DNA from 3 places in the Allobosea sp. P5_A5 genome. Region 1 is predicted to be linked to each of the others. Evidence: riboswitches for the same ligand, from Rfam matches in the RefSeq annotation. Region 1 holds a riboswitch; each other region holds the start of a gene.

Region 1 (8,946 bases):
GTTCTTTCGGGCGCCAATAGCCTCGTAGAAGGCGATGGATCGATCGAGGTTCTCGACCGCCAATTGACGAAGATCAGTTTGGACACGCGGCACCTCCCAAGCGCTGGTTGAGCTACGTTCCTTACTACAACCATGCGATCCGAAAACCGCAACTTGCGGTGACCTCGTTTCGATGGGGTACTGCGGGGCCAGACGTCCGCTCGACCTCGCGAGGAAGTGCCGAATTGCAGGCGCAAAGGAGTTAGCCGCGGGCCAACAGCAGTCCCCGGGCACTCCCTAATATCCGCTTTCCGGCACTGCATGAACGGCAGCTTCTGGCGCAGCGCGGGAATTCAGCCTTGTCTCAGATCATAGCAGCCACAATCATGTGCTTCATGCGGGCCATCGGCAGCTAGACGGCGTTGGACGACTGTTCGTCGGCGCTACTACGGGTTCGGGAGCGTCGCCAAAGCCTCTTCAGCTCATCACCAGCCCGCCATCGACATGGAGCGTCTGGCCCGTGACGAAGCCGCTCCACGGGCTTGCGAGAAAGAGCACGGGGCCGGCGACGTCGGCGGGTGTCGCGAGACGGCGCAGCGGCGTCTGCGCGATCAGCATCTCGCGCACCTCCTCTTTCGTCGCGGCGGCGGTTTCGGTCTGGGTCACCAGGCCTGGCGCCACCGCGTTGACGCGGATGCCGAGCGGCCCGAGCTCGGCGGCGAGATTGCGGGTGAAGCCGACGAGCGCCGATTTGGCGGTGGCGTAGTCGTGATAGGGAATGCTGGGCCGCGTCACCAGATCGCTGGCGATGTTGACGATGCTGGCGCCGGTCCGGCGCTGGAGCAGCGGCAGCATGGCGGTTGTGACGGTGTAGGCGGCCTTCACCGCGCCTTCGAACTGACTCTGATAGTCCTCCCATGGCGTCTCCCAGAAGCGCGCGCGGCGCTCGGGGTCGAAACGGTAGGGCGCAAAGGCGTTGTTGACGATGATATCGAGGCGGCCGACCTCCTGACTGACGCGCTCGGCCATCGTGACGACCGCGTCCGGCGATGTGACGTCGGCCGCGATCGGCAGCGCCTCGCCGCCGGCCTGGCGGCAGGCGGCGGCGACCGCCTCGGCAGCGTCTGCATTCTCGCGGTAGTTGACGATGACGAGCCCGCCTTCGCCCGCGAAGGCTTTGGCGATGGCAGCGCCGATGCCGCGGCTGGCACCGGTGACGAGAATCGTCTTGTCGCGGAATATCATGGTGTAGCGGCCTTCGGCGGAATCAGGTCGCTCTTCACGACCGTGCCCATGTCGAGCGATCTGGCGATCAGGCCAAGGCTGCGGAAGCTTTCGGCGCCTTTCTGCATGATGTCGAGGTCGAAATGGCCGAGGCCTTCGCGATCGGTCGTCGGAGACACGCTAGCGAGGTTTCGCAGCTTGATGATCTCGAGATTGACCGCCTCGTCGCGGCCGTTGATCGCGCGCGTTACGGCGAGACGGGCGGCTTCCGCGGGCTGCGCGATCATCCAGGCGGCAGAATCGCGATAAGCGGTAAGGAAACGCGCCAGAAGCGGCTTGTTCTGTTCGTAGAAGCCCTGCTTCACGACGAAGATGTCGCTCGGCAGGTTCAACCGGTGGCGCAACTCGATGACGGTAACGTCGCTGAGGCCCTTGGCGCGGGCGACGAGAAGGCCGGTGTCGGTCGCGGCGGTAGCGTCGAGCTGGCCCTGCATCAGCGGCGCGAAGTTGAGCAGGCCAGCGGGCTGGATCGTCACATCCTTTTCGCCGAGGCCCGCCTCGTGCAGCAGCACGAGGAGGTTCTGGTAGGTGCCGCTGGACAGGCTGTAGACGCCGATGCGCTTGCCCTTGAGATCGGCGGCGGAGCGGATGCCGCTCGCTTTCGGCGCGACTACGTTGAACACGTTCTGAGGGTAGATGTTGTAGATCGCAACGAGCTTTTCGCCCTTGTCGAGCGCGAGATAGAGCGATGCAGGATCGGAGAAAGCGATGTCGGCCTGGCCGGCGATCAGCGTCTGCAGCGCCGCACCGCCTCCCGTGCCGGGCACGTAATCGAGCGCAATGCCCTTGGCCTTGAAGAAGCCCTTGTCCGGCTCGGCCAGGAGATTGGTGATCTCGCTGATCGGCTGGCTCCAGCCCGCGACCGTGACCTTGTCGAGCGGTTGGGCCTGTGCCGCCGGGGCCATCAGGCCGCCGGCGAGCATCAGCGCGGCGAGCAACGAGGTGAACGATCGGATCATGGCATCGGACCTTTCGAATAGCGGAGCAGGACGCGGCGCTCAATGAGGTGGACGGCCTCGTAGACCGCCATGCCGAGCGCGGTGATCACGACGAACAGCGCGAAGATCAGACTCGAATCCATCACGCTCTGCGCGGCGACGATCGAGGCACCCAGGCCCATGCGCCCGCCGATGAACTCTCCGACGACGGCGCCGACCAGGGACAGCACGACGGCGACGCGCAGGCCCGCCATCATCGTCGGAAGCGCCGCGGGCAGCTTTAGCCGCAGCAGCGTTTGAGCGCGGCTGGCGCCGAGCATGCGGAAGAGCTCGCGCCGCTGCGGATCGACCTCGGCGAGGCCGGTCAGCGTCGTCTCCATCACGGGGAAGAAGCAGATCAGCGCGGTGATCACGACGGTGGGCGTCAGGCCGAAGCCGAACCAGATGATGAAGAGCGGGCCGAGCGCGAGCTTGGGCACCAGCTGGCTCGCCAGCACATAGGGACGCAGCAGCCGCGCCAGTGCGGGTGTCTCCCCGAGCAGGACGCCGACCACGACACCGATGACGGCGCCGAGGCTCAGGCCCAGCGCCATCTCGGCGGCGGTGACAGCGAGATGCGGCCAAAGCCGGCCGCTCGCAATCTCGCCCCATAGCGTCGCCAGGACGGACAAGGGGGGCGGCAGCACCAGCGGGGACAGGCCACCGAGGCGGCACCAGGCGTCCCAGACGCCGAGCAGGACGATCAGCAGAAGGAGCGAGTGAAGCCGGGCTCTCATGCGGCGGCTCGCCCCAAGGCATCCATGGCCGCGCGCAGCCCGTGGCAGGCGGCGGCAAAAGCCGCCTCGTAGCGCATATCCCTGTCGCGCGGCCTCGTCAGCGCGACGGACTTCGTATGCACGATCCGCCCAGCCTCCATCACCGCGACTTTATCGGCGAGGTAGACCGCCTCGGCGATGTCATGCGTGACGAAGAGCGCGGTGGTGCCGCGCAGCGCGCAGAGCCGCAGCAGATCGTCCTGCAACTCCTCACGGGTCAGGGAGTCGAGCGCGGCGAAAGGCTCGTCGAGCAGCAGAAGTTCGGGCTCGCCGGTAAGGGCGCGGGCTAGCGCGACACGGCTCTGCTGGCCGCCCGAGAGTTCGCGCGGGCGCCTTGCCGCGAACTCCGTCAGGCCGATCCGCGCCAGCATTTCGTGGGCGGCCTCACGGTCCCGGCCCGTCGGCCGGCGCGCCAGCGAGATCGGCAGGAGGACGTTGTCGAGAACGCTCAGCCAGTCGAGCAGTGTCGGCGACTGGAAGACGAAGCCGGCGCGGCGGCTCGGGCCGGTCAGGACGTTTCCGGCGATCCGCACGGCTCCCGCTTTCGGCAGGAGCAGCCCGGCGGCGAGCTTGAGAAGGGTGGTCTTGCCGCAGCCGCTGCGGCCGAGCAGGCAATGGAATTCGCCACGTGGGATCACCCAGTCGACGCCGGCGACGGTCGGTGCGGTGTCGCCGGCATAGCGATAGACCGCGCGGTCGATCGTCAGGAACGGCGACGGGGTCGGCTCAATCGACATAGGGCGCGAAGCCTTCCGCCGCGATTTCCGCGCCTTGGTCGATCTCGGTCAGGGTCACGAGGTCGAGCAGGCTGAAGCGTCCGTCATGATGCCAGCCAGCCTCCGGCGCCGTCATGCGGCCGAACGGCGCGACGCGGGTCACGCCGGCTGCGGCCAATGTGTCGGCTATCGCGAAGAGCCGTTCGGGAGAGGCCGCCACCCCCGCCGTCTGGAGGAGAAGCCGGTGGGGCGCGACCAAGGGACCGACCTCGTCGAGGCTGTCGACCGAGACGAGCTTGATCGTGCGGTTCAGCCCCGTGGGACTCAGCGCTTCGGCCATCTCGACATGCGCGACACTCCAGGGCGCGTCGGCCTCGCCGAACAGCGCGACCTCGTCCGAAAGGCTGCGCATCTCGTGAGCGCCGCGCCAGACCGCGACAGAGGCTGTCTCAGCGTCCGAGAGTGCTCGGCGGGGATGACGATGGGCCATCGCCGCCAGCTCGTAAGCGACATGGCGGGCGAAGTCCGCCGGGGCGACGCCGCCGCCGCGCTCGACGAAGACGAGCTGCGGCGAATAGCAACCCTGCTGCTCGTAGCGTGTGACGTCCTGCGCGATCAGCCGCGCCAGCCTGGGGGCTTTTCGCGTGTCGAGCGCCTCGCGCGCGACGAGACCGAAGCCGATCTTGTGCCCGTGCGGCAGGAAACGCGTCGTCACAGGCAGCTTGTCGCGCAGCGCGGCAAGCGTCGCGTTGCCGCCATAGGCCATCACCGTATCGGCCTCGCGCAGGATCGTGGCCTCGCCGTCCGCCTCGCCGCCCTTCCACCAGACGATGGCGATAGCCTCGCCGATCTCGGGGTCGATCTCGGCGATCAGCCCGGCGAACCAGCCTGCCGTCAGCGGCTCGACGCCGGCCACCTTGCCGAGCGTGCCGGCCTTCACCAGCAAGCCGCAGATCAGGCTCCACAGCGGCAGCGCGGGCACGTTCCCGGCCCAGACATGCAGCAGGAGCTCCGGGCCGTTGGCGCGCAGGAAGCCGCCCTTGCGCGCGGGTCGAAAGCCGTCGAGAACGCCGGGATCGGGAAAATCCTCGGCCAGGAAGCGCAGAAGCTGCGGCTTGCGGAAGGTCTTGAGATAGCTCGTCAGGCCGAGCCGCACGGTCTCGGCATCGTAGCCGGTGACGATCGGCAGCAGATGCTCGGCCTTGCGACGCAAGGGGTGCTGTCTGTCGAGCAGGCGCGCGACCGCGCCATCGATGGCCTCGACAATGCGGGCGACCGGCATCCGACGCAGGCGAAGCCGCGCTTCGCCGCGAAGATGGTCGCAAAGCCGTTTGGCCTGCGCCGCGTCGAGTTCGGGCAGCGCGACCTCGGCCGACTGGCCCCAGGCCGAATAGGTGACGTGCCGCCACGCGATGTCGTCCCGCGCCACCCCCGGCAGATGTCCGGCCCGTTCGATCACCGGCGCCTAGCCCCGCGCCGCGGCGAGGAATTCGGCAACGGCGACCGAGCAGCCCTTGGAGGCCTCGCCGTCGACGCGGCCAAGCAGGCGGAAGCCGCCCGGCACGAGCTCGCCCGCATCCTCCGTCAGGATCGCCGAGACGCTGTTGAAATGGGCGAGGTCGTGGTGCTGCAGCACGCCGCGCACGCCATCTTGCATGTCGGATCCGGTCAGCGGATCGACGACGCGGCTTCGGATCCAGTGCGGGCCGGATTTGACCGAGGGGCAGATCGCGTTGCCGTCGTCGTAGAGCTGCGTGCTGAGTTCGGTCATGCCGTACATGTTGATGCAGGCCGAGCGCGGGATACCGAAAGCCGCCGAGAGTGCATCGTAGAAGTCGTCTGCCGCGAGTTCGCGCGACTGCCCCTTGAAGCCGCCGGTGTCGAACAGAAAGCTGCCTTCGGGCAGGCGGAAGCGTCGGCCCTGTTCGGCCAGCGCGTCGAGCAGCGGCACGAAGGCGTAGCTTGCACCGAGCAGCGCATAGGGCTTACCCGTCGCCTCGGCGTCCGAGAGCGCCGTGAGGGTGCGTTCGAGGTCGAGCCCGCTATCGCCGATCAGCACAGCGCTGTCGCCCGTGCCGCAATGGTCGCGCGCCAAAGCGAGGTAATGCGCCAGTGAGGAGTTCGGCAGCGCGGTCTCGTCCGGGAAGAGGATGCCCATGCGGATGCGGTCGCGCCCGTGCATCACGCGCTGGCGGAAGTTCAGCAGCATCGAGCGGTCGTAGACCGCAAGGCTTGGATGGTAGCTGCGGCCCCGCACGCTTCGCGTCGTGCCGCTGGTCATGAAGACGCGCTGCGCCTCGTCGGGCGGGCAGCAGCTCAGCGTCAGGTCCTTGAAGGCGGTGATCGGCACGGCCGGGATGTCGCGCCAGCGCCGCACGGATAGCGGCGTGCGTCCGCGCCGGAGGCAGAAGCGCCGATAGGGGTCGTCGTTGCGGAACTGGTAGGCGAAGACGGCGAGCGCCATCGCCTCGAATTCGGCCTCGCTCGCGCCCGGCCGGTCGATGAAGGCGAGCAGGGCCGCGATGATCTCGTCCTGGGTCACGTCGGGCCTCCGTCCGATCCGCTCAGGCGGATCTCGACTCGCAAAGGACCATGAGCGCAGACGGATTGAGGGCCCTGACAAGGCCGACTGTCCCGCATCCCTACGCCGGTATGATCCGGATCAGGTTCGGAGGGTCACCACGTTGCCGAGTGCTTTCGCAACCGGCCGGCGGAATCTCAGCCTCCTAGCGAGGCCCCCCTGGGAACGGATGGTAGATGATAAGCCGCGCACCGATCTGTCAAGGCGGGGCCCGCTTATGCGGACCTACACCATCCGCGACATCCATGCCGATCCCGGCACGGTCGACATCGACTTACGTTCAGGGCGGTCATAGCACCGGCGCCCGCTGGGCCCTGCAAGTCCGTCCGGGCGACAAGGTCGGGATCCGCGGGCCGGTCGGGCGAGTGATTCCTCAGGCGAACTGGTATCTCCTCGTCGGCGACGAAACTGCGCTGCGGGCCATCGCGCGCAAGCCTGAACGCCTGCCCACGGATGCGAACGGGATCGCGGTGATCGAGGTCGCGGATCGTAGCGAGGAGAGCGTCTCTGGAACAGCGGCGATCTGGAGACGTTGCCGTCATTGATTCCGCCTCTGCGAAACCGAGCTATGCCCAAGAAGGATATCGCGACAGCAATCGCTTACCTCCGACATGAATGGCCGCTGCCATCATCGGTGACGTTGGGTTCTGCCGTGAGAGCCAAGGGAATCGAGCGAGAGCTTCGCAGAAAGCTCGCCTGGGCACATCGCAAGCAAATCACTGTCGAGGCGGGCTGTATCGTTCTCTCGGTGCCGGAGGCCGATGCAGATGCATTTGACGCAAATTGCACGCGCGTGGAGCAGCTATTGGCTAGCCTGCCACAGCTGCCCATTCTGCCGAGCGAGATCGAGGATATCCTCTCAATTTCTGCGCGCGAGCGGCACAAATGGCTTGGAGATGGCCGCTTACCCAGCGCTGGGACACGAACGGTCAAGTTACGCGGCAGGGCTAAGAAAGTGACGTTCCATGTATTCGAGCCGGTGCGCGTCGAAGACGTTCTAAACGCGGATTTTCCCGAGCTGTGGCGGGAGGAGGATGCGCAGACTGCAGCGGAAAATCGTAAGCGGGCAGCCGGAAAGGCTGCAATCCGGCGCGCCGCTGCACGGAAGGCCGCGTCTGATGACGCAGCGGTGAAAAGCGATACCCTGGAGGGTTGGGAAGCGTTCGAAGCCGAAGGCTTCCTGCGCTGAAGCCTTGCCTTAACCCGTCAGCTTGACTTCGTAACCCGAGGAGCCCGCTTAGCCTGTGTGACCGTTACAGGCTTCCTGCGCTGATTGCCGAGGCCCATTTTCTTGGCAAGCTGCGAGCGGGCTTCGGCGTATGCCGGCGCGACCATCGGGTAATCGGCAGGCAGGCCCCACTTCGAGCGGTAGGCCTCCGGGCTCATGTCGTAGGCCGTACGCAGATGTCGCGATTTAAACTTCTTGCCGTCCTCCAGGCAGATCAGGAAATCAGGCGTAATCGACTTCCTGACCGAGACCGCCGGCGCCTTGTCCTCGACAATCGGCTCGGGCTGCTTGCCGAGACTGGTCAGGGCGGCGTGAGTGCTCGCGATCAAACCAGCCAGCTCGGCAGTCGGAACTCGGTTATGAGCCACATAGGCTGAGACAATCCCGGCCACGAGATCGACGACTGCTTCGTTTTCGTCTGAAATGTAATCTGGCCCTGTCGAATCTGCGTTTAAGAATGTCGAATAATATCAGTCAGGAGGCGAGTGCGTGTGTTGAGGGGCATTTCGCTGAAACGTCTGTTTGGATGCCGATAGCAGAACTCAGGAAATGCACACAAGACGAACCATTGGCCTCACGTGGCCCGCTAAGCCTTCTGCATCGTTTGGCGACGATGTCCCAGCCTACCGGGACGCGCCGATCCGGCATTGTTCTATGCCGTTTACTCCGGCCGTTTTTAATCTAATGAGGGCGCCGACTTAACCTTTGTTTAGGTCGCCAAAGCTCGGCCGAGGGAAAATCTATCCCAGCATGGAGGGAAGCACGATGCGAATGAGTTCGCTTGCCGAACCGGCTGATCTTGATCGGGCCCAGGCGGCACTGGATACGGCTTGGGCCCGGCTTCAGCCAACAGTCCGCACAGCCGAGGCGAAAAGGTTCGCTCGCTGCTAGCGACGAGCGTTGTCCACTTCCTTTATCGAGGCTGCAGTCAGGAAGAAATGGCTGAGCAGGCCGCTGCTTGGATGTCCGGTAATTTAGCGCCCCGGTCGCGAACCCTCTGAACATCAGGAACGCGAACGGCCTTCATGACCGGGCAGGCTCTGCACGTCGATGGCGGAGCCTCGATCGGCCGCGCCATGTTTTAGCTGGTCGGCGGTGCTGCCGACCGGCGTTCCGATGGACCTCTGGGCGGGGTCGGACCACTTAGTCCTAAGCTAGGACCCGCGGCATTGGTTCGGGAGGCCATCGCGGCCCACCCGACGAAAGAAGGAAAGTTCGATGATCCGCTTCTACTTCCACCCGACGCCGAACCCGGCGAAAGTCGCTCTGTTCCTGGAAGAAACGGGCCTGCCCTACGAGGCGATCCCCGTCGACACCAGCAAGGGCGAGCAACATGCAGCGTCGTTCCGAGCGATCAATCCCAATGGCAAGGTGCCGGCGATCGTCGATACGGACGGGCCGGGCG
Region 2 (10,709 bases), on a different contig from region 1:
CACAGCCGCCGTCGCGCGCCATGAGCGGCGCTGGACCGATGACGATGCGCAAAACAAGTTTCGCGCTCAGGTCGCGGGGCCGGAGGCCGAGGCGATCATTGCAGCCGTCGCCTCCCTGGAGACGCTGGCCACCGTGCGGCCTTTGATCGAGGCCCTCGACCGCGTCCGCCATCCGTCGGTCGCCGATCCGAGCCTGGAGGTGCGCGCGTGACCGGCTGGGCTTTCGTTCGAATCGCTCAGGCGGTCTTCGTGGTTCTGGCGATGACCGTCATCGTGTTCGTCGGGATTCATGTCATCGGCGATCCCGTCGAGGTGCTGATCTCGCCCGAGGCCGACCAGGCCGAACGCCTGCGCGCGATTGCGGCTTTTGGGCTCGACAAGCCTTTGTGGCAACAATATTTCGCCTTTCTCGGCGGCGCGCTGCACGGCGATCTCGGCCGTAGCTTCGTTTATAACGAGCCGGCCCTGAAGGTCATCCTTCAGCGCATGCCGGCGACGCTGGAGTTGGCGGTCGCGGCCATGCTGCTGGCGATCACAATCGGCATCCCGCTCGGCCTCTATGCCGGCGTCCGGCCGCATTCTCGCCTGTCCAAGGTGATCATGACCGGCTCGATCCTTGGCTTCTCGCTGCCGGGCTTCTGGGTCGGACTCCTCCTGATCATGATCTTCGCCGTGCAGCTCGGCTGGATGCCCTCGGGCGGGCGCGGCGAGACGCGTGCCGTGTTTGGCGTGGCCTGGTCCTTTCTCACGCTGGACGGCCTGCATCACATGCTGCTACCGGCGCTCAATCTCGCTCTGTTCAAGATCTCGCTGGTGATGCGGCTGGTGCGGGCGGAAACCCAGGAAATCGTCCAGCAGGACTATATCCGCACCGCCCGCGCCAAGGGGTTGGACGAGAAGCGGGTCATCTTCGTGCATCTGCTGAAGAACATCCTGATCCCGGTGGTTACCATCATCGGGCTCGAATTCGGCTCGCTTATCGCCTTCTCGGTCGTCACCGAGACGATCTTCGCCTGGCCCGGCATGGGCAAGCTCATCATCGACAGCATCCAAGTGCTCGATCGTCCGATGATCGTCGCCTACCTGATGATCGTGGTGCTGATGTTCGTAATGATCAATCTCATCGTCGACGCGCTCTACACGGCGCTCGATCCCCGTGTCCGGATGGACAAATGACGATGATCGCAACCTCTCACGCCGTGGTGCCGGAGACGCCGCTGCGGCGATTCTGGCGGGCCTTCCGATCCTCGCCGACCGCGATGGTCGGCCTGGCCGTGCTCGTCTGCATCGTCTTGCTAGCCCTTTTCGCTCCATTGATCGCGCCGCAGAACCCCTACGACCTGATGCAGCTGGACATCATGGATGGCCGGCTGGAGCCGGGCGCCAAATCGCCGACCGGGATGGTCTACTGGCTCGGTACCGACGATCAGGGCCGCGACATGCTTTCCGGCATCCTCTACGGCCTGCGCATCTCGCTCGGCGTCGGTTTCGCCTCGGCGATCGCCGCCGCCGCGATCGGCGCTACTCTGGGCCTGGTCGCGGCCTATGTCGGCGGCAAGCTCGAGGCCGCGCTGATGCGGCTCGTTGACCTGCAGCTCTCATTTCCGACGATCCTGATCGCGCTGATGATCCTGGCCTTCCTCGGCAAGGGCATCGTCAATGTCGTGCTGGCGCTCATCATCGTCGAATGGGCGACCTATGCCCGCACCGCCCGCGCCAGCGCTTTGGTCGAGAAGCGCAAGGAATATGTCGAGGCCGCGCTTGCGATGGGCGCGTCCCCGACCCGCATCCTGTTCCGCCACCTGCTGCCGAATTGCCTGCCGCCGCTGATGGTCATCGTCACCGTGCAGGTGGCGCGGGCAATCGCGCTGGAGGCGACCCTGTCCTTCCTCGGCCTCGGCGTGCCCGTGACGGAGCCTAGCCTCGGGCTGCTCATCGCCAATGGCTATCAGTACATGCTCTCCGGCAAGTTCTGGATCAGCTTCTACCCGGGCCTCGCCTTGCTCGTGACCGTGGTCGCGATCAACCTCGTCGGCGATCACCTGCGAGATGTGCTGAACCCGCGCCGGCAAAGCTGACGCCGAGCGGTCAGCGAAGACCGCCACGATCTGTCTGGGGATTGAGATATGCCTGCTGCGGTTCCGAGCCCGAAGGATTTCCTCGGCTTCGACATCTGCTCCGATTTCCATCTGGCAGGTTATGAACGGCTGCGCGCCTATTGGCGCGCACTGGCCGATGCCTCGCCGCGCCTGAAAATCATCGAGATCGGCACCACCTCGGATGGCCTGCCGCATGAGTTCGCGCTCGTTTCCAGCGAGGCGAATATGGGCCGGCTGGACGAGATTTTGGCGCACGCACGCGCCATCGCCTATCCGGATGCGGACGCTGCCTGCAAATCCGCGTTGGTCGATGGCCCGGCGGTCGTCTATCTGGGCGCGGGCGTCCACACCAGCGAGGTCGTGACCTCGGAATCGCTGTTTGAACTGTCCTACCGGCTATGCCTGCCGGCGGATGGAGAAATCGAACAGTGGCTGCGCGACATCGTCGTCGTGATCGGGCACGGGAATCCCGACGGCCACGAATATGCGGCGCGGAACTATATGAAACCGGCCAAACCGTCGGATCGCGCCGTCGAGCTTCGCAGTGTCTTACCGCTGATGAAGCCGGCCTATTCGGGGTCGGACAACAACCGCGACTTTCTCGCCGCCCGGCTGCCTGAGACGCGCAGCATCAACCGCGTGCTCTATGGGACCTGCTGCCCGCAGGTCATTCTCGATGCACACCAGACCGGCCCGCTCGGCGTGGCGATGTATCTGCCGCCCTATAAGGAACCGCTCAGCCCCGGCGTCGACGCAAGCCTCGTCACGATGACCAGCGAGATCGGGCTGTCGCTACATGGCCGGCTGCTGGGCGAGGGAAAAGCCGGCAGCTATTACGGGCAGGTCGCCGAATACCAGCAATGGGCCTTCGGGATGCTTCCGTGCCCGCTGCACAACGTGGTCACCTTCCACACCGAAGTGATCGGCACGCCGCATCCGCAACGCATCCCCGTCGTCGTCGACAAGCAGCTTCCTCAAATGGCCCTGCCGCGCCCGATCGAGCCGCGGATATGGCATGCCAGGGATGGGCTCGCCTACCAGATGACCGCCTATTTCGGCGTTCTCGATTGGGTCTGCCGGAACCGCGACCGTCTGTTGGCGACGGTCCTCGCGGCGAACCGGGCGTCGATCATGGCCGGGACACAGCCTTCCTGGACGACGCAGTCAGATGCCGTCGAAGCGATGGCTGCGGCGAGCGCGGCCGCCGGCGGGCCCGGCATCCTCGACGAGCATGACCGCGCTGCCGGCGTGACGACCGGCAATCTGCGTGGTGGCACCATGGTGCGTCGCGACATCTTCGACGCAATCCTGCGCGCGCCCGCACGGCGCGATGCTATCGCCTATATTCTGCCTCAGGCCGGAAACGACAGCCGGTCCCTGGCGGATTTCTGCGAAGCTTTGGCGTCGAACGGCGTTGCGCTCGGGAGCACGACAGTTGCCGTCACGGTCGATAACAAGGACCTTCCGCCCGGCTCGGTGATCGTCAGCGCCGCGCAGAGCAAGCGCGGCATCATCTGGAATGCCTTCGAGCCGCAATTCTATCCGGTTTCGTTTGCGCTGTCGGAGGGCGGGTCGCCTGCCCAATACGGTGCCGGCCAGACGCTCACCTTGCAGATGGGACTGAGCTTCCGTCGCATCCGCGATGGCGTGGTGCCCGCAGCTGTACCGCTTGATCCGCGATCGCTGAGGCAAACCTCCGACGCGGCGAGATCCGCAATGCCCGATAAGATCTCCGCCGTCACTGTCGGGATCGTCGATGTCTTCGGTGGATTGTCTAACGCCGGCTGGACACGCTGGCTGCTCGATCGGGAGGGCATCGCACACCAAACGCTATTCCCGCGCGATCTGACGCAGGCAGATCGGCTGCGAAACGTGGACGTCTTGCTGATCCCGGACGGTCGCGCGCCTGTCGGCTTTCATCCGCCCGCAGCCGGACAACACTTTCCAGACCCGCCGCTCGCCCATGTCGACCCGGCTTGCCACCACATGGTCGGTTCCATCGGCCCCGAGGCGATCGAGAAGGTATCAATCTTCGCCAAGGCAGGCGGGTCAGTCATTCTGGTCGGTTCCGCGACCGAATGGCTCACGCCGCTTCGATCATCTGTCAGGCCGCGGAGCTTTGCCTCGCCCGAAGGGCAGGCGAGGCCGATGTTCGGCAAGTCCATCATGCGGGCCACGACGCATATCCATCCCCTGACGGAGGGGCTTGCGAAAACCTTGAACGTCACTTTCATCGGCCGTTGTTTCGAGCCTGGGGGGGCGGAACCGCTCGCCAGCTTCACGGATCCGACCAGCCTCCTTAGTGGGCTGGCGATGGGCCAGGAACGTCTTCAGGGCGCGGTTCTTGCCGTTCGAGAACCCTATGGCGAGGGTTGTCTCGTCTCCTTCGCTTTCGACCCGGTCAGCCGTGGCCAAAGCAGCAACACGTTCGGACTGCTTATCAACGCTATACGGGAAGTGGCGCCGTGAATCGTGACGTCGAAACCGATCGAGGCCGGCATGGCCGGCAGCAGTGGCGGGCCCAGCGGCGCGATATCGTTCGCGCCGGATACAACCCTGCCGCCTAGTAGGGTCAGCACGCTTTCGATGTCCTGGATCTCATCTTCGGGCACCGAGATGTAGTCGCGGTCGAGTACGACGAGGTCGGCATCCGGGTTGCGATGAAGGGCGCGAGACAGCCGACGGGGCTGCCTCGCCAGGGCTCAGCTCTTGATGAAGGCGAGCAGGTCGGGATTGATCACATCGGCATGGGTGGTCAGCATCCCGTGCGGATAGCCCTGATAGACCTTGAGCGTGCCGTTCCTGAGCAGCTTGATCGATTTCAGCGCGGCATTGGCGATCGGGACGACCTGGTCGTCGTCGCCATGCAGGACCAGCGTCGGCACCGTGATCGCCTTGAGATCTTCGCTCTGGTCGGTCTCCGAGAAGGCCTTGATGCCGTCGAAATGGGCCTTGGCGCTGCCCATCATGCCCTGACGCCACCAATTCTGGATCACGCCCTGAGAGACCGTCGCCCCCTCGCGGTTGAAGCCGTAGAACGGGCCTGCGGCGACGTCCTGAAACAGCTGTGCCCGCATTTCGGCTGTGCCCTTGCGAAAGCCGTCGAAGACTTCGAGCGGTACGCCATCCGTATTCGTGGCGGTCTTGAGCATCAGAGGCGGAACGGCGCTGACCAGCACCGCCTTGGCGACGCGGCCGGCGGGCTGCCCGTGTTTCGCAACGTAGCGGGCGACCTCGCCGCCGCCGGTCGAGTGGCCGATATGGACGGCGTTCCTGAGATCGAGATGCTCGACCACGGTGAAGGCGTCTGCCGCATAGTGATCCATATCATGGCCGTCGCTGACCTGTGCCGAGCGGCCGTGGCCGCGCCGGTCATGGGCCACGACGCGATAGCCGTTCTGGAGAAAGAACAGCATCTGCGTGTCCCAGTCGTCGGCCGACAGGGGCCAGCCGTGATGGAAGACGATCGGCTGCGCGTTCTTCGGACCCCAGTCCTTGAAGAAGATGGCAACGCCGTCCTTGGTCGTGATGGTGGGCATGCTGGCAATCCTGAGTTGGAGGCATCTGGAGCCGGTCGGGCAGGAAACGGCGATCGCCGATCAGTGCCTTTCGAAGGCGCCGAACATCATCTTAGCGTAACTGATGCCGAGGCCGTAGGCGCCGCCGACGGTCCTGGTGATCCCGCCAGTCATCTCATAGGTCGCGGTGCGGGCCCAGGCGCGTTGCAATTTGGCAGATATTGCAGCGAGGTCATCGGGCGAGCGCCGGCCTGGATCATCCGCTGCGCCATCTGCGATGGAAGTCGATCATGATCAGCGTGTGATCGTGAGGAGTCAGCAGGCCCATGCCTGGGATTGTCGACTGTGACGGAGGCTCCTGGCGCGATTCGGATGTGCGTTGCCACGCTAAAGGCGTGCCCGGCTAGCCAGGCGGCCCTCATGCTGGGTTATCTGCTGGAGTGGCAGCGGATGTAACCAGCATCTTCGATCGTTGATTAAGCAATCGAAGCAAACGCTTATGGGGGCGAGTGGCGGAGACGGAGGGATTCGAACCCTCGATACCCTTGTGGGGTATGCTCATTTAGCAAACGAGTGCCTTCAGCCTCTCGGCCACGTCTCCGGCGAGAGGTCTATGCCTGATCGCGCCCGCCTTTGACAAGCCTCGGCCGTCATTTTCGGCGGAGAAATCCCATCGTCGTCATGGCGGCGGCGTGAAGCGTCATTTTCCGTCAATTAGGGCGTGCAAGCGTGGGAAAGGCCGGCGGAGCGGTCCAGGGAAGGTTTCTAGGCAAGGCCCGAGGCGCCCGACCTTCTCGACCGGCGGGCTGCGCGGTGCTCGACCGCGCAGCCCGTACGCCGCACCGATCATTGTCGGAAAGCGCGCCATTGGCTTGCCGTGCGCGAGCCCCGCACCTAGATTGAGTTCGTCCGTTGGGGTGCCGCGAGGCTGAGAGACGCGATTGGCGTCAACCCATCGAACCTGATCCGGGTCATGCCGGCGAAGGGAACGGTCTTCCGCTGCAGGGCTCTGCATCGCGCCTTAAGGCCGCTGTCTTCTCGGCTTCCATGAAGGAATGCGCGTGTCCTCGACGAAGTCAGGAAGCCTTCAAGTCGCGATCGTCGGCGCCGGCGTCGTCGGCCTGGCTTGCGCGGTCGAGCTGCTCGAACGGGGCGCGAGCGTGACGGTGCACGAGCGCGGCTCCCGCATCGGAGCCGAAGCCTGCTCCTGGTTCGCCGGTGGCATGCTGGCGCCCTGGTGCGAAGGGGAGAGCGCCGAGGAGCCGGTCGTGCGGCTCGGGCAGGAGGCGGCGGGCTGGTGGGCGCGACACACCGATGAGGTGGTCAGCCAGGGCACGCTGGTCGTCGCGCCGAGCAGGGATCGTTCCGAACTGCGCCGCTTCGGCCAGCGCACGGATCGCTTTGTCGAGATCGACGCCGAGGCCGTCGCCGCGCTGGAGCCCGATCTGGCCGGCCGCTTCTCGCGAGCGCTGTTCTTCGGCGACGAGGCGCATCTCGATCCGCGCCGAGCGATCGCCTCTCTCGGCGCCAAGGTGCTGGCCAAAGGTGGGGAGATCCGGTTCGGGAGCCAGGTCGAGCCGGTCGACGTCGAGGCCGAGGCGGTTCTCGACTGTCGCGGCCTGGCGGCGCGCGAGACACTCCGGGATCTGCGGGGCGTGAAGGGCGAGATGCTGGTTCTGAAAAGTGACGAGATTTCGCTCGCGCGGCCGGTCCGGCTGCTGCATCCGCGCATCCCGCTCTATATCGTGCCGCGTCGCGGCGGACATTTCATGGTCGGCGCGACGATGATCGAGAGCGGCGCTCGGAAGCGCATCTCGGCCCGTTCGATGCTTGAACTGCTCGGCGCGGCGTATGCGCTGCACCCGGCTTTCGCGGAGGCCGAGATTGTCGAGATCGGCACCGACGCGCGCCCCGCTTTCCCCGACAACCTGCCGCGTCTGGTGCGCCGGGGGAAGGTGCTCCATGTCAACGGGCTTTACCGCCACGGCTTCCTGCTGAGCCCCGCCATGGCGCGGATGGCGGCGGATGCCGTGCTGCACCCGCAAACCAGATCGGAGATGCTGCATGACCTTGCTGCTTAACGGCGCGCCGCAGCAGGTCGCCGCGACGACGCTGGCGGAGGCTCTGGCGGAATTGGGTTATGCCGGCCGGATCGTCGCGACCGCCGTCAATGGTGACTTCGTGCCGGCGCGCAAGCGGGGCGAGATCGCGCTGAGCGAAGGCGATCGCATCGAAGTCGTCGCACCGATGCAGGGGGGCTGAGATGGCATCGTTCTACGGCTTCGAGCCGCAAAATCCGCTGTTCCTCGGCACGGCGCTCTACCCTTCGCCGGCGATCCTGGCCGAGGCCGTGAAGCGCTCGGGCGCCGAAATCGTCACGGTGTCGCTGCGGCGGGAATCGGCCGGGGGCGGGGCGGGACAGGCCTTCTGGGGCTTGATCCGCGAGCTCGGCGTCAAGGTGCTGCCCAACACGGCCGGCTGCCATACGGTCAAGGAGGCGGTGACGACCGCACAGATGGCGCGCGAGGTCTTCGATACCGACTGGATCAAGCTCGAAGTCATCGGCGAGGACGACACCCTGCAGCCCGATGTGATCGCGCTGGTCGAGGCCGCGCGCGTCCTCAGCGACGACGGCTTCAAGGTCTTTCCCTATACGACAGAGGATCTCGTCGTCGGCGGGCGTCTACTCGATGCCGGCTGCAAGGTGTTGATGCCCTGGGGCGCGCCGATCGGCTCGGGACGCGGGCTGAACAACCCCTATGGCCTGCGCAGCATGCGCCAGCATTTTCCGGGCATCCCGCTCGTGGTCGATGCCGGCATCGGCCTGCCGTCCCATGCCGCCCAGGCGATCGAGATGGGTTATGACGGCATCCTGCTCAACACTGCCGTCGCCAAGGCAGGGGACCCGGCGGCGATGGCAGAGGCCTTTGCGCTTGCCATCCGCGCCGGCAGGCTCGCTTTCGAGGCCCAGCCGATGGAAGCCCGCGACATGGCCGCGCCCTCGACCCCGGTGATGGGCAAGGCGTTCCTCGCCTGAAAATGTCTTTCCCTGCTTGAAGATCGCCTGCCTTGCTTGAAAATACCTGCCTCGCTTGAGAGAAGCCGCCGCTATGACGCTTGATCCGTTCTACCCGATCTTCGACAGCGCCGACTGGATCGCGCGGATGCTGCCGCTCGGCATGAAGCTGGTGCAGCTGCGGGTGAAGGATAGGCCGGAACAGGAGGTCGCTCGCGAGATCGCCCGCGCCAGAACCCTCTGTGCCGAGGCCGGCTGCGTGCTGGTGGTCAACGACTATTGGAAGCTCGCGATCGAGGAAGGCTGCGACTGGCTTCACCTCGGCCAGGAGGATCTCGACACCGCCGATCTCGCGGCCATCCGCAAGGCCGGCCTGAAACTCGGCATCAGCAGCCATGATGAGGCTGAACTGGAACGGGCGCTCGCGCTCGAGCCGGACTATGTGGCGCTGGGGCCGATCTATGCGACGATCCTCAAGACGATGCGCTTCGGTCCGCAAGGGCTGGAGCGATTGGGAGAGTGGAAACGCCGGATCGGCGATCTGCCGCTGGTGGGGATCGGAGGCGTATCGCTGGAGCGTGCGCCCGGTGTTTTCGAGGCCGGCGCGGACATCGTCGCGGCGGTGACGGACATTACCTTGAACGCCGATCCTAAGGCGCGGTTTAGCGCGTGGGTCGCTGCGACGCGGCAGTACGTAAACGTCCGAACAGCGGCATGAGACATCGCGTCATGCCGTCATTGCGAGGAGCGTAGCGACGAAGCAATCCAGGGGGAGCCGGGCGATGCGTTTAGCCCAGTCCCCTGGATTGCTTCGCTGCGCTCGCAATGACGATATGGCGAGCAGTCGCTCTCAACTCTCCGCCTCCGCGCTCATCACATGCCCGTCGACATGGCCGAGGCTGCGTTCGGGGTCGAGCCGGTCGCGGACGCGCTGCTTCAGCACCTTCGAATCCGGGAAGCCGCCGTCGACCTTGCGGTCCCAGATCATCTCGCCCTCATAGGTGATCTGGAAGATGCCGCCTGTACGCGGGATCAGGGCGACTTCGCCAAGATCCTGCCCGAAGGTCGAGAGCAGCTCCTGCCCGAGCCAGGCGGAGCGCAGCATCCAGTTGCACATCGAACAATAGGTGATGGCGATGCGCGGGGCGGGCTTGGCTTCGGTCATGTTCGGTTACCGTTCAGAGGCGGGGCCGACCGTCATCACGGTTTCGACGCCACGAGACAAGCGGTTCGGCGACATGCCCGGTCCGCGCAACCCTCGTGAAGGTCCTACGCCTGTCCGCTCAGTTCGCCGCCGTGCTGAGGCTGCGCGAGGGATAGCGCAGGGCGACATCGAACGGGTTGAGCGCTGCTCCTAGCACGCGTGCCTCGTTCGATAGCATCGCGACCACGTTCGGCAGCCGGTCTTCCCGCAGCCGTTCCGCCAGCGTGCCGACGCTGAGCGCCGCCACGACCCGGCCCTGCGCATCGAAGATCGGCACGGCGACGCCGGCCATGCCGGGAATGAGACCTGTGTTGAGGTTGACCCAACCCTGCGCGCGGGCCGCCGCGATGGCGCTGCGCAAGGCAGCCTCGTCGAAAAAGCCACGGTCGAGCAGGCGCGGCATGTTGAACCGGATCACGGCTTCGCGCTCGGCCTCCGGCAGGTGCGCCAACATGGCGAGGCTGCCCTGTCCGATGCCGAGCGGCACCTTGCCGCCGATATCGCCGGTGAAGGAGCGGATCGGAAAGGGGCCTTCGATGCGGTCGAGACAGACCGCGTCATAGCCATTGCGCACGAGCAGGAAGATCGTGTCGCTCAGCGTCGCCGAAAGCCGCAGCAGGGCCGGGCGCGCCAGCTCGCGCAAGCCCCCGGCCTGGCCGGCCTTGGCCGCGATCACGAAGAAATCCAGCGCCAGACGGTAGCGCTTACCCCCGGCGGCCTGCTCGACGAAGCCCTCGGCCATGAGGTCGCGGAGCGCGCGGTGGCCAGTCGGCTGGCTGCATCCAGCCGCTTCCGCGATGTCTTTCAAACGCATGCCAGAAGCGTCGCCTGCCGCGATGATACGTAGCAGACCGAGCGCGCGACGAGTGGAG
Region 3 (10,709 bases), on a different contig from region 1:
GCCTCCGGGTGCTCTCGCGCCGGGTCAGTCGCCGGCTGGGTTGCCCGGCCAGCCGCCTCAGCGCGAGAGCCGTCGTGGCTTCTCGCCGGGCGTCGCGGCTGCGATCGGCGCGGGCGCTGGTCTCGTCGGCGGCATCATGGCGAGCCAGGGCGCGCAGCGTTTCGACGATATCCGTGCCAGCCGGCAAGAGCAGCGCGAGGGTGACGTCACCATCATCCGCGAGCCTGGCCGCACGATCATCCGCGACGATGACGGGACCGCGATCATCCGCCGCGACGAGGATCAGCGCTTCCGCGATCTCGGCTGGCAGGGCCGCTCCGAGCGCCGCGACGGCGAGACGCGCACGATCTTCGATCGGCCCGACGGCACGCGCATCGTCACCGTCACCGACGATCAGGGCCGGCTCGTCCGCCGCGTCCGCATGCAGCCTGATGGCCGCGAGGTGGTGATCATCGACAACACGATCCGGGGCGGCGGACCCGACCGGTACGGCGACGACATCGTCGTCCTCCCGCCACCGCCGCTGCAGATCCCGCGCGACCGCTACATCGTCGATGCGGACCAGGCCGATGAAGGGCTGATCTACGAGACCTTCGCGGCTCCGCCCGTCGCGCCGATCCCGCGTCGCTATACGCTGGACGAGGTGCGTTACTCGCCGGATCTGCGAGCCCGTATGCGCAGCGTCGATATCGACACGATCAACTTCGACAGCGGCTCATGGCAGATCCCGCAGGATCAGGCGCAGCGCCTCGCGGTGCTGTCGGCTTCGATCAAGCAGGTGCTGAAAAGCTCGCCCAACGAGGTCTTCATGGTCGAGGGCTACACCGACGCCGTCGGCTCCGACGTCGACAACCTGTCTTTGTCGGATCGTAGGGCCCAGTCGGTCGCCGAGGTCCTGACGCGCGACTTCCAGATTCCGCCGGAGAACCTGACCACCCAAGGTTACGGCGAGCAGTATCTGAAAGTGAACACGCAGGCCGCCTCACGCGAGAACCGGCGTGTCACGCTCCGGCGCATCACGCCGCTGCTGAACGGGCAGGGCGGCTGACCGTAACGCCGTCGCACCGAAAGAGGCCGCCTCCGGGCGGCCTCTTTTTTGGGTCGGAACCGGAGCACCGATTGCCTCGTTTCCTTGTCGAGGAAGCAAAAAGGAGGCGAGACCGTGAAATTCACTACCCTGTCCCTCGCCGGCGCTTTGGTCGCCGGCTCCTTCATCGCTCCGGCGCTGGCCCAGCCGCAGACCCCGTCACAGCCGCAGCCGCAAGTCAGACAGCGCGCGCCCGGCGTGCCGATGGCGCCCCGCGCCGATGTTGCGAGGTTGCGCGACCAGGGCGATCAGACGGAGCGCTCGCAGTCCGAGCGCAGCCCGCCGATGCCACGCGGCGTGCCATCGATCATCGCACCTTGAGCGTTTTCGTTCAGGGTTGAGAAAGATCGCGCTGGTATGCCCAAGCGCATGAGCGACAGCATCTCCACCGCGACGAGTTTGGTTGGCATGTCGAGCGCCGCAACGCAGCAGTCGCTCGGGCTGGAGATGGTCAAGCAGAACGCCCAAGCCGAGCAGAGCGTCGTCGACCTGCTCCAAAAAGGCGCCGACCAGGCGAAAGCGCTTTTGCCAGTCGGTCAGGGTGCGCAGGTCGATCTCTTCGCCTGACATCCTCGCCTGATATCCCTTGGTAGTGTTTGTGCAGCCGGCCTGGTCAGGCCGGCTTTTCTTTGTCGGTTGCGCAGTCTCGCCAAAAGCCTAATCTGGAACCGTTCCGAGGGGTGCTCGCAAGGGCTGAGATGGCGATAAGCCGAACCCATCGAACCTGATCCGGGTCATACCGGCGGAGGGACTGGAACGCGGATTGAGGCTCGTCCTCGCCCGCAGACAGCGACTGGACCGCTTTCGAACCCGGATCTCCTGACCTGACCAAGGAGGAGATCCCAGATGAACGTTCACACCAAGCCGCAGAAGAACAGCGTCAAGACGGCCCCGCAAAGCGTCACCACCGGCCCGATCATCGGCTCGCGCAAGATTTATGTCGCGCCGCCTGAGGACCCGACGATGCGGGTGCCGTTCCGCGAGGTGCAGCTGACGACCGGTTCCGAGACGCCTGTCCGGATCTACGATTCCTCGGGCCCCTTCACCGAGACCGATATCGCGATCGACCTGAATGCCGGCCTGCCGCAGCCGCGTCGGGCCTGGCTCGACCGGCAGGGTTTCCAGGTCGTCCCCGGCCGCATCGTCACCGGCGCCGATAACGGCCACATCAGCGCCGATCAGCTCGTCCCGGCCTGCCCGGCGCAGCGTCCGATTCTCGAGGCGAAGCCCGGCCAGATGGCGACGCAATACGAGTTCGCCAAGGCCGGCATCATCACGCCCGAGATGATCTATGTCGCCCACCGCGAGAATCTCGGCCGCACCGCGATGATGGAAGGCGCCCGCGAGCGCCATGCCGATGGCGAGAGCTTCGGCGCCGCCGTGCCGGAATTCGTGACGCCGGAATTCGTCCGCAGCGAGATCGCGCGCGGCCGCGCCATCATCCCGGCCAACATCAACCATCCCGAGCTGGAGCCGATGGCGATCGGCCGCAATTTCCTCGTCAAGATCAACGCCAATATCGGCAACTCGGCCGTGACCTCGGGTGCGGCCGAGGAGGTCGAGAAACTGGTCTGGGCGATCCGCTGGGGCGCGGACACCGTCATGGACCTGTCCACCGGCCGCAACATCCACAACATCCGCTCGTGGATTTTGCGCAATTCGCCGGTGCCGATCGGCACGGTGCCGATCTATCAGGCGCTGGAGAAGGTCGGCGGCGATCCGATCAAGCTCGACTGGGAGGTGTTCAAGGACACGCTGGTCGAACAGGCCGAGCAGGGCGTCGACTACTTCACCATCCATGCCGGCGTGCGCCTGCCTTACGTGCCGCTGACGGCCTCGCGCGTCACCGGCATCGTCTCGCGCGGTGGTTCGATCATGGCGCGCTGGTGCCTGGCGCACCACAAGGAGAGCTTCCTTTACGAGCGCTTCGACGAGATTTGCGACATCATGCGCAAATACGACGTCTCGTTCTCACTGGGCGACGGCCTGCGTCCGGGTTCGATCGCCGACGCCAATGACCGCGCCCAATTCGCCGAGCTGGAGACGCTGGGCGAGCTGACGCAGGTCGCCTGGAATAAGGGTTGCCAGGTCATGATCGAGGGCCCCGGCCATGTGCCGATGCACAAGATCAAGGAGAACATGGACAAGCAGCTGCGCGAATGCGGCGAAGCGCCGTTCTACACGCTCGGACCGCTGACGACCGACATCGCGCCGGGCTACGACCACATCACCTCGGGCATCGGTGCGGCGATGATCGGCTGGTATGGCTGCGCCATGCTTTGCTATGTCACGCCGAAGGAGCATCTCGGCCTACCCAACCGCGACGACGTCAAGACCGGCGTCATCACCTATCGCATCGCGGCGCACGCGGCCGATCTCGCCAAGGGCCATCCGGCTGCGAAAATCAGGGACGATGCGGTCTCCCGCGCCCGTTTCGAGTTTCGCTGGGAGGACCAGTTCAATCTCTCGCTGGATCCCGACACGGCGCGCTCGTTCCATGACGAGACGCTGCCGAAAGACGCCCACAAGGTCGCGCATTTCTGCTCGATGTGCGGGCCGAAATTCTGCTCGATGAAGATCACGCAGGATCTGCGCGCCGAGGTCCTCGCGATGAGCGACAACGAGCGCGCCAATCTCGAAGCGATGGCCTCCGATCAGGCATCGCGGAGCGAAATCCAGAAGGAAGGCATGGCGGCCAAGTCGAAGGAGTTTCTCGAAAAGGGCGCCAGCATCTATCTACCGGCAGCGGAATAAGCACCGGAACGGCTGCGGCACGCGTTGCAGCCGGCTGGAGCGGTGGCGTAAGGCCGCCCGCGACTATTCCGTCGGGACGGGCGATAGCGGCAATGGTTTGGGAGCCGCCGGGCGCGGCTTCGGCTTGCTCGCCGGCTTCGGCGCGGTGTCGAGGCCGAGCCGCGTGCGAAGTTCTGCGGCGCGGGCCTCGGTCAGTCGCGCGGTGCAGAAGCCGTATTGGGCCTCGCGCTGGAAATCGCGGCAGGCCATCTCGCGCTCGCCGGAAAACCCCGCCTGCTCGCGCGCGATGCTGCGCTGGTCGACGGCGTTCGCCTTGGCCGTGACGGTGCGATAGCCTTCGCGCACCGCACGCTCGGCCGCACCGCGTGCGCGCTCGGTCGCCTTGGCCTGCGCCGCCACGCTCGCAAGGTCTGGCCCCCAGAGTCCGCGCGGGTCGATCCGGCATTGCGCGGCTTCGACGACGCAGGGCTCCGTTGGCTCGACGACAAGGAATGCGCCGTCAAGCACGTCGAAGACGATCGGGCAGATCGGGGCTTCAAGGCGATAGCGCGGCACGCCCGCGGGGCGCCCCAGCGCGGAGAGCGCAACCGGCGCATCGCCGAAGGACACCGCACAAGGTTCACTGAGATTGGGAGGCTGGAAGCCGTCGAGATCGAGCTTCAGCCCATAGCCGGTGCCGATCTTCGTCAGCGTGGCAGAGCCGTGATTGCCGTTGCGGTGCAGCACCTTGCCGAGGAGGTCCTGCTCGGTCGCAACCCGGATCGCCGGCATGCTGTGCGTGCGCGGAGCCGCCGGCGCGCCCGGGGACGGAGGCAGGGCTTGCTGGGTGCCGGGCGCATTGAAGGGCTGCGCGCCCGGCAGTTGCAGCGGCTGCGCATTCGCGCCCGCGCCAAGCGCGATGAAAGCGGCCAAGCCTGCGAAGAGGTGCCTCACAGTTCGCATCGGATCCCTGCAAAACCTCGATCGGACAGGCTTGATCCCCCGCAGCGGCCTTCGCAAGGGCCAGCGGGACACACCGGCGCGGGAAATGGCGGTAATCGCCGCTTAAGCTCGCTTTCGGCTCGTGCTTTCTTAATCGGCTCGCCTGTCTTGCAAGGGCGGGAACACCCTCACTATATACCGGCCCAAGGGGCGGTCTGAACCACCGTCAAACGTGGAATGCCGGTTCGTTCGCCGCTGAAGCGGGGACGGGGCGGTCCATGGGCCGGCAAGCGCTGCACATCGCGGCGCGGGCCGGCGATCTGCTCAATCGAAAGGGATCCCATCCATGGGTAAAGTTATTGGTATCGACCTCGGCACGACCAACAGCTGCGTTGCAGTGATGGAAGGCTCGACGCCGAAGGTCATCGAGAATTCGGAAGGCGCCCGCACCACCCCGTCGATCGTCGCGATCACGGACGATGGCGAGCGCCTCGTCGGCCAGCCGGCCAAGCGCCAGGCGGTCACCAATCCGGAGCGCACCTTCTTCGCGATCAAGCGCCTCATCGGCCGCACCTACGACGATCCGATGACGCAGAAGGATTTGAGCCTCGTTCCCTACCGGATAGCCAAGGCGCCGAACGGCGACGCCTGGGTCGCGGCGGACGGCAAGGATTATTCGCCCTCGCAGATCTCGGCCTTCATCCTCACCAAGATGAAGGAGACGGCGGAATCCTATCTCGGCACCCCGGTGACGCAGGCCGTCATCACCGTTCCCGCCTATTTCAATGACGCCCAGCGTCAGGCCACCAAGGACGCCGGCAAGATCGCCGGCCTTGAAGTCCTGCGCATCATCAACGAGCCGACCGCGGCTGCGCTCGCCTACGGTCTCGACAAGAAGACGACCGGCACGATCGCGGTCTACGACCTCGGCGGCGGCACCTTCGACGTCTCGGTGCTCGAGATCGGCGACGGCGTGTTCGAGGTGAAGTCGACCAATGGCGACACCTTCCTCGGCGGCGAGGACTTCGACATGCGTCTGGTCGAGTATCTCGCGGACGAGTTCAAGAAGGAGCAGGGCATTGACCTGAAGAAGGACAAGCTCGCCCTTCAGCGCCTCAAGGAAGCGGCCGAAAAAGCCAAGATCGAGCTTTCGACCACGGCCCAGACCGAGATCAACCTGCCCTACATCACGGCCGATGCATCCGGTCCCAAGCACCTCGCCATCAAGCTCTCGCGCTCCAAGTTCGAGAGCCTGGTCGATGATCTGGTCCAGCGCACCATCGAGCCTTGCCGCAAGGCGCTCAAGGATGCCGGCATCTCGGCGGGCCAGATCGACGAGGTCGTGCTCGTCGGCGGCATGACGCGCATGCCGAAGGTCCAGGAGGTCGTGAAGCAGTTCTTCGGCAAGGAGCCGCATAAGGGCGTCAACCCGGACGAAGTCGTTGCCATCGGCGCCGCGATTCAGGCCGGCGTCCTCCAGGGCGACGTCAAGGACGTGCTGCTGCTCGACGTGACCCCGCTCTCGCTTGGCATCGAAACGCTGGGCGGCGTGTTCACCCGCTTGATCGACCGCAACACCACGATCCCGACCAAGAAGAGCCAGGTCTTCTCCACCGCCGAGGACAACCAGAACGCGGTGACGATCCGGGTCTTCCAGGGCGAGCGCGAGATGGCGGCCGACAACAAGGTGCTCGGCCAGTTCGACCTGATGGGCATCCCGCCGGCCCCGCGCGGCATGCCGCAGATCGAGGTGACCTTCGACATCGACGCCAACGGCATCGTCTCGGTGACGGCGAAGGACAAGGCCACCAACAAGGAGCAGCAGATCAAGATCCAGGCTTCCGGTGGTCTCAGCGATGCCGACATCCAGAAGATGGTGAAGGATGCCGAGGCCAATGCGTCGGAGGACAAGAAGCGCCGCGAGGTGGTCGAGGCGAAGAACCAGGGCGAAAGCCTGGTGCATTCGACCGAGAAGTCGCTGAAGGACTATGGCGACAAGGTCTCGCAGGCCGACAAGTCGGCGATCGAGACGGCGGTCGAGGAGCTTAAGGCTGCACTTGCCGGGGACGACGCCGAGGCGATCAAGACCCGCACCAACGAGGTCATGCAGTCCTCGATGAAGCTTGGCGAGGCGATGTATGCCGCCAGCCAGACCGAGGGTGCTGCGGCCGAAGATGGCCATGCCGAGGAAGCCAAGAAAGACGACGTCATCGACGCCGACTTCAAGGACGTCTCGGACGACAAGAAGAAGAGCGCGTAATCGCGCGCTGATCGACGAGGACATGATGGCCGGGCTTGACCCGGCCATTGCGTTCGCAGATGGCGTCGCTGCATGGGCGATGATGCCTTGAACGACAGGGCCGGGCCGGCGAGCCCGGCCCTGTCGCGCCAGGCCACAAGGACACAACGTTTCGATGTCGAAGCGCGATTATTACGAGGTTCTCGGCGTCAGCCGCACGGTGACGGAGGTTGAGCTCAAGGGCTCCTTCCGCAAGCTGGCGATGCAGCATCATCCCGACAAGAATCCGGGAGACGTGCAGGCCGAGATCAAGTTCAAGGAAATCAACGAGGCCTATCAGGTCCTCTCCGACGGCCAGAAGCGGGCGCTCTACGACCGCCATGGCCACGCCGCCTTCGAGAATGGCGGCGGGGGTGGTGCCGGCGGCAATCCGGATTTCTCCGACTTCATGTCGGACATCTTCGATTCCTTTTTCGGCGATGCCCGGCGCGGCGGCGCGAAGGGCGCCAACGGCCGCGAGCGTGGGGCCGATCTGCGCTACAACCTCGAGGTCGGGCTGGAGGACGCCTTCACCGGCAAGAACGCCTCGATCCGCGTCCCCACCTCCGTATCGTGCGAATCCTGTTCGGGGACCGGCGCGAATCCCGGCTCCAAGACGCGGCAGTGCCCGACCTGTGGCGGCCATGGCCGGGTGCGGGCCAATCAGGGCTTCTTCTCGGTCGAACGCACCTGCCCGACCTGCAATGGTCGCGGCGAGGTGATCGACGACCCCTGCAAGAACTGCCAGGGCGCAGGCCGCGTCACGCGCGAGCGGACGCTCTCGGTCAACATCCCGGCCGGTGTCGAGGACGGAACGCGCATCCGGTTGGCAGGGGAGGGCGAGGCCGGCTTGCGCGGCGGGCCGGCGGGCGACCTCTACATCTTCCTGTCGATCAAGCCGCACGCGATCTTCCAGCGCGACGGCGCCGATTTGTTCTGCAGGGTGCCGATCGGACTGGTTTCGGCCGCGCTCGGGGGCGAGATCGAGGTGCCGACGCTGTCGGGCGAGCAGGCACGGGTCAAGGTTCCGGAAGGGACCCAGACCGGCAAGCAGTTCCGCCTGAAGGGCAAAGGTATGAGCGTCCTACGCTCACGCGAAACCGGCGATCTCTATATTCAGGTCGTGATCGAGACACCCCAGAAGCTCAACGCGCGGCAGCGCGAACTTCTGGAGGAATTCGAGCGTGAAAGCTCCCACAACAACCATCCGGAAACCGCCGGTTTCTTCGGGCGCGTGAAGGACTTTCTGGGCGGCCTCGGCACCGCCTGACCGCCGCCGCCTTGAGAGACACACAACGAAAAGGGCCGCCCTGCTGGGCGGCCCTTTCCGATTCTAGTCAGGCTTGGATCAGGCCTTGTCGACGACGTTCTTCACGGCGTCCTTGCCCTTGCCGACGGCCTGCTGAGCTTCGCCCTTGAGCTCCTGCGCCTTGCCCTCGGCTTCCCATTCCGGCTTGTTCACGGCCTTGCCAGCAGCCTGCTTGACGTTGCCAGCGGCTTCGTTGGCCATGCCCTTGATCTTGTCGGTCGTGCTGCTCATGGCACTTAATCCTTCAATTCGAATGCCGCCCCTGCGGCTTGCCGCTAAGAAACCTGCCTGCCCGAAAAAGGTTCCGGCGCGCTTTGGGCAGGTCTTCGTTCGCACCCTGTCGCGGCTGTCGAACCCGAGAGACGTCGATGCTTACGGAAAACGAGACGCCGGATCATCGTGGCACTGCGGCCGCTGGGCCGGTCATGGCGATCAGACGTCCCGGTTGCTGACCAAGCAAAGAAAAGCCCCGGATGCGGGTCGCATCCGGGGCAGGTGCCCGGCCGATCGGGGCCGGGTGGGGAGGAGAGGTTACCAGCCCGCCAGCACGGCGCCCTTGAAGCGCTCGGCGACGAAGGCCTTGATCTCGGGCGTGTGGTAGGTGTCGACCAGCGTCTTGACCCAGGGCTTGTCCTTGTCGACGCTGCGGACGGCGATGACGTTGACATAAGGGCCTTTGGCGTCCTCGCGCAGGATGGCAGAGGCCGGGTCGATCTTGGCGTCGACCGCATAGTTCGTGTTGATCGCGGCAGCGGCGACGTCGGCGAGCGAGCGCGGCGTCTGAGCGGCCTCGATCTCGATGATCTTCAGCTTCTTCGGGTTGGTGGTGATGTCGGCCGGACCCGGCTTGAAGCCGACACCGTCCTTGAGCTTGATGATGCCCTTGTCCTGCAGCAGCAGCAGCGAGCGCCCGCCATTGGTCGGGTCGTTCTGGATCGCGACGCTGGAGCCATCCGGCACCTCGGCCCAGCTCTTGTACTTCGACGAGTAGATGCCGAGCGGAAAGTTCACGGTCAGGCCCACGCTCTCGATCTTGAAGCCGCGATCCTTCACCTGATTGTCGAGATAGGGCTGGTTCTGGAAGGAATTCGCCTCCAGCTCGCCGGCGTCGAGCGCCTGGTTAGGCACCACATAATCCGAGAATTCGATGATCTTGAGATCGATGCCCTTCGCGGCGAGAAGCGGCTTCACCTTCTCGAGGATTTCAGCATGAGGACCCGGCGAGACGCCGATGCGCACGATCTGCGGGGTCTGGGCCAGCGCCGGCGTGGCAAGCGTCAAGGCTAGGCCGGCGGCGAGCGTGGCGCGGCGGGTGAAGGTGGACATGGGCTGTTCCTTTATGTGGGGGATGTCTTTCAGCCCTCATCCTGAGGAGGCCCATAGGGCCGTCTCGAAGGAAGGTTCAGGAGTCTCTGGAACCATCTTGAGCATCCTTCGAGACGCGCTCTACGAGCGCTCCTCAGGATGAGGGCTGAGTGTGGTTTGGCATGGAAGTTCAGACGTGGCGCAGGCGCTTGTTCAGCCGGCGCGAGAGACGGTCGCCGAGGCTTTGTACGGCCTGGACGAGGACGATCAGCACGGCGACGACCGCAGCCATCACCTCGGGCATGAAGCGCTGGTAGCCGTAGCGGATGCCGAGATCGCCCAGTCCGCCGCCGCCGACCGCGCCGACCATGGCGGAGAAGCCGATCAGGCTGACGATGGCGAGCGTCAGGCCGAGCACGATCGCCGGCAGCGCCTCCGGCACCAGCACCTTGCGCACGATCTGGACGGGGCTCGCTCCCATGGCGCGGGCCGCCTCGACGAGACCCTGGTCGACCTCGCGGATCGCGCCTTCGATCAGCCGGGCGATGAACGGAATGGACGCGACCGTCAGCGGGACGATTGCTGCCGTGGTGCCAATCGAGGTTCCGGCGACAAGCCGGGTGAACGGAATGATCGCGACGACGAGGATGATGAACGGCGTCGAGCGCGTCGCGTTGACCAGTGTGCCGAGCAGCAGGTTGGCGGCAGGCGCCGAGAACAGCTCGCCACGACGGCTGGTCGCAAGGAAGACGCCGAGCGGCAGGCCGACCAAAGTGCCGATCCCGGCCGCGATCGCGACCATCGTCAGCGTGTCGAGCGTCGCCTGCCCGATCAGGCGGATGATCTCAGGAGACATGGCCGACGACCTCCGCCTTGAGTTCGAGGTTCTTGAGGGCGGCCAGCACCGCCTCGCTCTCCGGCAGCCGCGCCGGAACCGAGACCAGCAGACTGCCGAAGGGCCGCCCGGCAATGGCATCGATCCGGCCGGCCAGGATGTTGACGTCGACGCCCACCACCGAACTGAGCCGGCTGATGACGGGCGCCGTGGCATTCTC

Evidence for each region. Region 1 has a riboswitch for thiamine pyrophosphate ahead of AC1DR6_RS13245 (LuxE/PaaK family acyltransferase). Riboswitches for the same ligand answer to the same signal wherever they lie in the genome.
Region 2: it holds a riboswitch for thiamine pyrophosphate, as region 1 does, so the genes downstream of both, thiO (glycine oxidase ThiO) here and AC1DR6_RS13245 (LuxE/PaaK family acyltransferase) in region 1, are expected to answer to the same signal.
Region 3: it holds a riboswitch for thiamine pyrophosphate, as region 1 does, so the genes downstream of both, thiC (phosphomethylpyrimidine synthase ThiC) here and AC1DR6_RS13245 (LuxE/PaaK family acyltransferase) in region 1, are expected to answer to the same signal.

What each region holds. Positions count from the first base shown of each region.
Region 1 is NZ_JBFUKY010000006.1:713-9,658, reverse strand. It holds gene AC1DR6_RS13275 (VOC family protein) at 1-63, opposite strand, end outside; gene AC1DR6_RS13270 (SDR family oxidoreductase) at 457-1,224, opposite strand; gene AC1DR6_RS13265 (ABC transporter substrate-binding protein) at 1,221-2,222, opposite strand; gene AC1DR6_RS13260 (ABC transporter permease) at 2,219-2,977, opposite strand; gene AC1DR6_RS13255 (ABC transporter ATP-binding protein) at 2,974-3,753, opposite strand; gene AC1DR6_RS13250 (acyl-CoA reductase) at 3,743-5,191, opposite strand; gene AC1DR6_RS13245 (LuxE/PaaK family acyltransferase) at 5,198-6,274, opposite strand; TPP riboswitch at 6,355-6,484, opposite strand; gene AC1DR6_RS13240 (siderophore-interacting protein) at 6,559-6,858, shown strand; gene AC1DR6_RS13235 (hypothetical protein) at 6,882-7,502, shown strand; gene AC1DR6_RS13230 (Ros/MucR family transcriptional regulator) at 7,520-7,966, opposite strand; gene AC1DR6_RS13225 (glutathione S-transferase family protein) at 8,760-8,946, shown strand, end outside.
Region 2 is NZ_JBFUKY010000004.1:127,791-138,499, forward strand. It holds gene AC1DR6_RS10250 (MmgE/PrpD family protein) at 1-211, shown strand, start outside; gene AC1DR6_RS10255 (ABC transporter permease) at 208-1,176, shown strand; gene AC1DR6_RS10260 (ABC transporter permease) at 1,179-2,078, shown strand; gene AC1DR6_RS10265 (M14 family zinc carboxypeptidase) at 2,127-4,568, shown strand; gene AC1DR6_RS10270 (alpha/beta fold hydrolase) at 4,802-5,638, opposite strand; partial or broken gene AC1DR6_RS10275 (hydrolase) at 5,699-5,880, opposite strand; tRNA gene AC1DR6_RS10280 (tRNA-Ser) at 6,128-6,218, opposite strand; TPP riboswitch at 6,521-6,622, shown strand; gene thiO (glycine oxidase ThiO) at 6,679-7,698, shown strand; gene thiS (sulfur carrier protein ThiS) at 7,682-7,879, shown strand; gene AC1DR6_RS10295 (thiazole synthase) at 7,881-8,654, shown strand; gene AC1DR6_RS10300 (thiamine phosphate synthase) at 8,728-9,351, shown strand; gene AC1DR6_RS10305 (Rdx family protein) at 9,484-9,798, opposite strand; gene AC1DR6_RS10310 (IclR family transcriptional regulator) at 9,917-10,709, opposite strand, start outside.
Region 3 is NZ_JBFUKY010000017.1:222-10,930, forward strand. It holds gene AC1DR6_RS21825 (OmpA family protein) at 41-1,048, shown strand; gene AC1DR6_RS21830 (hypothetical protein) at 1,163-1,408, shown strand; gene AC1DR6_RS21835 (hypothetical protein) at 1,496-1,654, shown strand; TPP riboswitch at 1,754-1,856, shown strand; gene thiC (phosphomethylpyrimidine synthase ThiC) at 1,934-3,841, shown strand; gene AC1DR6_RS21845 (hypothetical protein) at 3,905-4,774, opposite strand; gene dnaK (molecular chaperone DnaK) at 5,109-7,022, shown strand; gene dnaJ (molecular chaperone DnaJ) at 7,177-8,310, shown strand; gene AC1DR6_RS21860 (CsbD family protein) at 8,389-8,580, opposite strand; gene AC1DR6_RS21865 (MetQ/NlpA family ABC transporter substrate-binding protein) at 8,881-9,675, opposite strand; gene AC1DR6_RS21870 (methionine ABC transporter permease) at 9,845-10,510, opposite strand; gene AC1DR6_RS21875 (methionine ABC transporter ATP-binding protein) at 10,500-10,709, opposite strand, start outside.